DNA from 2 places in the Pantoea sp. X-Soil-TKNS-1280 genome. Region 2 is predicted to be linked to the other one. Evidence: predicted binding sites of a transcription regulator. Region 2 holds the regulator's gene; the other holds the start of a gene.
What was found. The regulator PhoB, encoded in region 2, activates phosphate uptake and scavenging genes when phosphate is short. The targets are predictions, from matches to a motif close to CTGTCATAAAACTGNCNNAT.
Positions count from the first base shown of each region.

Region 1: uvrB (excinuclease ABC subunit UvrB) is a predicted target of PhoB. The motif match lies at 1,423-1,442, and genes of this name have one in related genera.

Region 1 covers NZ_AP035962.1:1,330,598-1,334,023, reverse strand. The annotation lists gene uvrB (excinuclease ABC subunit UvrB) at 1-1,201, opposite strand, end outside; gene AC6I8X_RS06255 (ABC transporter ATP-binding protein) at 2,098-2,814, shown strand; gene bioD (dethiobiotin synthase) at 2,892-3,426, opposite strand, start outside.
Region 2 covers NZ_AP035962.1:1,052,663-1,056,088, forward strand. The annotation lists gene sbcD (exonuclease subunit SbcD) at 1-155, opposite strand, end outside; gene AC6I8X_RS04800 (hypothetical protein) at 334-1,224, shown strand; gene phoB (phosphate response regulator transcription factor PhoB) at 1,489-2,178, shown strand; gene phoR (phosphate regulon sensor histidine kinase PhoR) at 2,193-3,426, shown strand, end outside.

The DNA.
Region 1 (3,426 bases), 280 kb from region 2:
GCTCGTAGTTACCCGGCGTGGCCGAGACATAGATGGTTTGCGGGGCCAGCGCTTCAAATTCTTCAAAGCGTAGCGGACGGTTATCCAGCGCTGACGGCAGGCGAAAGCCATATTCCACCAGCGTCTCTTTACGCGCGCGGTCACCGCGATACATGCCACCAATCTGCGGAATGGTGACGTGGGATTCATCAACCACCAGCAGACCATCGGCCGGGAGGTAGTCAAACAGTGTTGGCGGTGGCTCGCCCGGCCCACGTCCGGAGAGATAGCGCGAATAGTTTTCGATACCGGAGCAGTAACCCAGCTCGTTCATCATCTCGAGGTCAAACTGGGTACGCTGGGTAATGCGCTGTTCTTCCAGTAATTTATTGTTTTCCAGCAGCACCTGACGGCGTACCACCAGCTCCTTTTTGATCTCTTCCATGGATTGCAGGATGCGTTCGCGCGGTGTGACATAGTGGGTTTTAGGATAGACGGTAAAACGCGGCACCACCGAAACCACCTGGCCGGTGAGCGGGTCAAACAGTGACAGCCGCTCCACTTCTTCATCAAACAGCTCCACGCGCAGCGCGATATCGTCAGATTCGGCCGGGAAGACATCAATCACCTCGCCGCGCACGCGGAAGGTGCCACGCTGGAACACCTGGTCGTTGCGGCTATATTGCAACTCCGCCAGGCGACGCAGAATACTGCGTTGATCAATGATCATGCCGCGCGTCAGATGCAGCATCATTTTCAGGTAAAGATCGGGATCGCCCAGGCCGTAGATCGCCGAAACCGACGCCACCACAATCACGTCACGCCGTTCCAGCAGCGCCTTGGTGGCAGACAGACGCATCTGCTCAATATGCTCATTCACCGACGCATCTTTTTCTATAAAGGTGTCGGAGCTGGGCACATAAGCTTCTGGCTGATAGTAGTCGTAGTAGGAGACGAAAAACTCCACCGCGTTATCCGGGAAGAACTCCTTCATCTCGCCGTAAAGCTGAGCCGCCAGCGTCTTGTTAGGAGCCAGTACCATGGTAGGCCGGTTAAGATCGGCAATCACATTGGCCACGGTAAAGGTTTTTCCCGAACCGGTCACCCCCAGCAGCGTCTGATGCGCCAGGCCATCCTCCAGCCCCTCTTCCAGACGACGAATGGCCTCAGGCTGGTCCCCTGATGGTTTAAAAGCGGAGTTGAGTTTAAAGGCTTTACTCATGGTTTTGCGGTTCCTGCTGGAGAAGTCGGCGGGCAGGCTGCTAATTCTACTCTGCCAGCGCGAATTTGCCAGTAAAAAATACTGGATATATTTACATATATGCTGCACGATTACGGGGAGGCGTGGCGACTCGCCACAGTGCAATTTTAACAACGACAGGTAACACCTTGTGGTACAAGGTTATCCCCAGAAAGGAGATGCTTTTAACATTTGTCAATAGAGCGTCATAAAATTGCAGTCTGATGACGAGCAAGATAATTCTCAGGCTTGATTTTAACTAACATGTTGATTTATTAGAAAATCACTAAAAAGCCCAGTTTCTCAGCATAATGTATGCAGGCCGCGTATTTCCTCGCTTGCGCTCTGTTTTCAGTCTCTAATGCACAAGGTTATCCACAGGAATAGTGGATAACTGATGGCAGCCCCGCCCCCATCGCCTGTGCATAATTTTCTCCGGCTTGTCCTGACGTGCGAAAAAATTTTTTTTTGCGTTTATTTTTCTCACAACCCGCGCGGCATTAACTATTCTTTTTCCGTGCTGAGGGGGTCTGCTGGATGAAATTTCCAGTAAATAAGGCCACTTATTCCTGCCGGTTCTGCCTTATGCCAGATCGGCTGCACCAGAATCGTTAAGCATTCAGCACCGCTAAAGTGCAGCCTTTTTATCACTCCGTGGAATTGTTAAGCGTTACTCAACTTTTAAGCCTGATTTTTGCCCGCCATTGATGCATTTTTCATCGCATTGGCAACCTGGCCTGAGAATTGCAGGTTTATCGATAGAGCATTTGTAACAACTCACTGATGGTGAGAGTGGCAATGATGAATCGTGTTTGACTGTTTGCCAGACGACACAGAGCGGAAGCATTCAGGCTAATTATCTGGAAGGAGAATGTCAGATGCTGAGTTTACGTTCGGTGAATCAGTTTTACGGTCAAAACCATATTCTGTGGGATGTGGATCTGGATCTGCCGCCCGGCACCTGCACTGGCGTGCTGGGGAGTCCAGGGATGGGGAAAACCACGCTGGTCAACTGCATTATGGGGCGGCTGCCAATCAACAGCGGCTCGATGACATGGCAGGAAGATGGCTCGCCCCCCGAAGACTTATTGCTGCAACCGGCGGAGCAACGTGCACGCATGGGCATTGGCTATGTGCCTCAGGGACGTCATATTTTCTCGCAGATGAGCGTGGAAGATAACCTGCTGATTGCGTTGATGGCGGCGCAGGATGAGCGCAGCCGCGCTATCCCGGAAATGGTGTTTGATTTGTTCCCGGCGCTCTACTCACTGCGTCACCAGCGCAGTGGCGAGCTGCCGATGGATCAACAGCAGCAGCTGGCTTTGGCACGTGCCCTGGTGCTGCAACCGAAGCTGTTAATCCTCGACGAACCCACTGAAGGGATGTCACCCTGGCTCGAAGAGGAGATGGGCAACTTAATCCGCCGTCTGAACCGTGATTATGGCCTGACCATCCTGCTGCTGGAGCAACACGTCTCCTTTATTCGCCGCGTCGCTGACTACTTTCTGCTGCTGCATCGGGGTCGTAATGTGGCACAGGGCAAAGTGGCACAGCTGGATGATGTCACCATCAACAAATGGCTGACGGTGACCTGATAATGCCGGTTATTTTTGGCACAAACCGTAGCGGCGCAATTTATTGCGCCATGACAGCCGCGCGATAAATCGCGCCGCTACGGCAGCGTCAGGAAACGTCCGCACTCTGCCTGCTGAGCGTCATCCGTCAGGTATGGAATTTCGCCCAGGCAGGGTGCATCAATACGCTGACGCAGGGTTGCCAGATACTCATGGTGACGTTTGCCTGGTGGCTGAATATCATTAGCGATCCAGCCGGCCAGCGATAAACCACTGGCGCGCACGGCTGCGGCTGTCAGCATCGCATGGTTGATGCAGCCCAGTTTGATTCCGACCACCAGAATGACCGGCAGTTGTTCAGCGATCACCCAGTCGGCATAAGTCTGGGTGGCGGACAACGGGGTAAACCAGCCGCCTGCCCCCTCTACCAGCACCCATTCAGCCTGCTGTTCCAGCTGGCGCAATCCCGCTGACAGCTGAGTGAATTCGATGGGTCGCCCCTCTTCCGCACTGACGATATGCGGCGACGTTGGCTCGATAAAGGCCAGCGGATTGACCTGCTCATAACGCAGCGCCAGCGAACTGTAACGCTGCAAAGCCAGCGCATCGCTGTTACGAATCCCCTCGGCGGTG
Region 2 (3,426 bases):
GTATCAAACAGGTCACCGGCGATAATCAGTGCATCCACCTGATGCAGCTCAATTTGCTGGCGCAGCCAGTCGAGAAAGGCCTGATGTTCCGCCGCACGACTTTTGCTGTAAAAGAACTGGCCCAGATGCCAGTCCGCCGTATGAATGATGCGCATGGATGCTCCCTGCCAGATTTCGCGTTGGGCGATTATATACGGATGGGACTGCCACTGACATGCGTATTAGCCGATCAAATGTGCCGGAAAAATCATCAATTCCTCAGAAGTTAACTATTCAGCGCGGAAAAATATCAGAGGTGAAATAAAGGCTCACTGATAACGTAAGGAGATAAATATGTTTCCTGTTAACCGTAGCGAATCTGTAACCTCCACCTCCGCCATGGGTTCAGCACCCGATAGCCATGCTTTAGCTTCTGCGGCCGGGGACAATATTGTCGTGGTGGCGAATTCAGCACAGCGTATGGCTTCTGCGACCTCTCAATACGACACAGAAGCGCCCGTCACAATGGGGCCTGAAGAGTATGAAAAACTGATTTACGGCAGGGCAACGGGAAGAACATCGTCCTTATTGCCTTTCGGGGCCGGTGTCGTTCCTGCGGGTGATACTGCTGAGCTTTTCGCAACGTTTGTTACTACCAGAGGAAGAACGGTAGACGATGATGCGGTGGTTTATAACCGTGCTCCAGGTTGGGTTTTTATCGCCCATCCTCCTGTTGTTGGCCCCTCTCCGGCCTATTTAGCCTCGTTGCGGGAAGATTTCTTAGCGATGGTGCTGAACCCCGATTTTAATTATCGCGCTGAAAACTGCCTGCCGAACTACGGGGTAATGACAACAATATCAATGCCCTATGTTGAGGGTGCCGAACCCGGGAGTGCGCGCGCGCATTTCTTTTATCTTGATGCCTTCCGACCAAAAGATGTGAGCGCTTTCCTGCGCGATTTTTTCGATGCCATTATTTCCGCCAGCCAGAAAGTCACAACCCACGATGAAGCCATGGCTATAACGACCCTGATGAGTATGAATTATTACTGGGACCAGGCGGACGTCCCACCGGTATTTGCGGGTGATATTACGCAGGATGAGTTTATCAGCATGCGTGATCAGCTGCTGGCAACGGATAAGTTCTCTGCGCTGAAAGCACAGATGGCGGAAAAAGCGAAATCCTGCGAGAAGATGGAAGAATTAGTACGCCAGATGGATCTGAATGACCATCCTGAGGTATAAAATACGTCATTAACCCAGCTCTGGGGTAGCACCCTGCTGAGGGGCCGGGAAGGTCCACTTCCCTGCCTGGAAAAAATCATTTTTTCTTAATAGTTACCTGAGAAGCATATTCGTATGCTACCCGCCAAAAATCCTGTTTCTGCTGTCACATTTCTGTTTTTATACTCCAGAGCACCCGTTGGTTTTTTCATAAAAGTGTCATAAAACTGACGCATAATGACGCCGCAAATCTCAGTGACAGCCGTCATATCAGCAGGAGTAATAATGGCTAAGCGCATTTTGGTTGTGGAAGACGAAGCTCCCATCCGTGAAATGTTATGTTTCGTGCTGGAACAGAACGATTACCAGCCGATTGAGGCGGAAGATTATGACAGCGCAGTAGGGAAGCTGATTGAACCCTGGCCAGATTTGATTTTGCTGGACTGGATGTTACCCGGAGGTAGCGGTATCCAGTTTATCAAACACCTGAAGCGTGAAGCCATGACGCGGGATATCCCGGTGATGATGCTGACAGCGCGTGGTGAAGAGGAAGATCGCGTACGTGGTCTGGAAGTGGGCGCGGATGATTACATCACCAAACCTTTCTCCCCCAAAGAACTGATGGCCCGTATCAAAGCGGTGATGCGCCGTATTTCACCGATGGCAGTGGAAGAAGTGATTGAGATGCAGGGGCTGAGCCTCGACCCATCATCGCATCGCGTGATGTCAGAGACCACGCCACTGGAGATGGGGCCGACCGAGTATAAACTGCTGCACTTCTTTATGACGCACCCGGAACGCGTTTACAGCCGCGAACAGCTGCTGAACCATGTCTGGGGCACCAATGTGTATGTCGAAGATCGTACTGTCGATGTGCATATCCGTCGTTTACGTAAAGCGCTGGAGGTCTCCGGCCACGACCGCATGGTACAAACCGTACGTGGAACAGGGTATCGTTTCTCTGCCCGCTACTAAACGGAGTTTATACCGTGCTGGAACGACTCTCCTGGAAGAGATTATTGACCGAGCTGGTGCTGGCTTGTCTGCCGGCACTGATTCTCGGTTTGCTGTTTGGTTATCTTCCCTGGCTGCTGCTGGCTTCGGTACTGGGTGTGCTGTTATGGCACTTCTGGAACCTGATGCGGCTGTCGCACTGGCTGTGGGTTGATCGATCCATGACGCCACCCGGCGGGCGTGCCAGTTGGGAACCGTTGTTTTACGGTCTGTATCAAATGCAGTTGCGTAACCGCCGCCGCCGCCGCGAGTTAGGCAATCTGATCAAGCGTTTTCGCAGTGGTGCAGAATCGCTGCCGGATGCGGTGGTTCTGACCACGGAAGAGGGGGCTATTTTCTGGTGTAACGGTCTGGCACAGCAGCATCTCGGTCTGCGCTGGCCGGAAGATAACGGCCAGAACATCCTCAACCTGCTGCGTTATCCTGAGTTCTCCCGCTATATTCGCCAGCGTGATTTCAACAAGCCCCTGACACTGGTGCTGAATAATCAGCATCATATGGAGTTTCGCGTGATGCCTTACAGCGAAGGCCAGTGGCTGATGGTGGCGCGCGATGTCACGCAAATGCACCAGCTGGAAGGCGCACGACGTAGCTTCTTTGCCAACGTGAGCCATGAACTGCGCACGCCGCTCACCGTGTTGCAGGGCTACCTTGAAATGATGAACGATTCGGTAATGAACGAACGTTCGCGCAATAAAGCGTTGCAAACCATGCAGGAGCAAACCCGGCGTATGGATAGCCTGGTGAAACAACTGCTGACGCTTTCGCGCATTGAGGCCGCTCCCGCCATTGATCTGAAAGAGACCGTTGATGTGCCAACCATGCTGCTGCTGTTGCAGCGTGAGGCGGAGACCCTCAGCCAGGGACGACACGAGATTCACTTCCACACTGACCCGCACCTCAAAGTGCTCGGCAATGATGAGCAACTGCGTAGCGCAATCTCCAATCTGGTGTACAACGCGGTGAACCATACACCGGAAGGTACGCGGATTGATATCAGCTGGCTGCGGAGTAAGCAGGGTGCGGAGTTTAAGGTGTGCGATAACGGGCCGGGTATCAGTGCTGAACATCTGCCCCGTCTCACCGAACGTTTTTATCGGGTGGATAAAGCACGCTCACGCGCCACCGGGGGAAGCGGGCTGGGACTGGCGATCGTGAAACATGCTCTCGGCCACCACAATGCGCGGCTTGAGATCAGCAGTGTGCCGC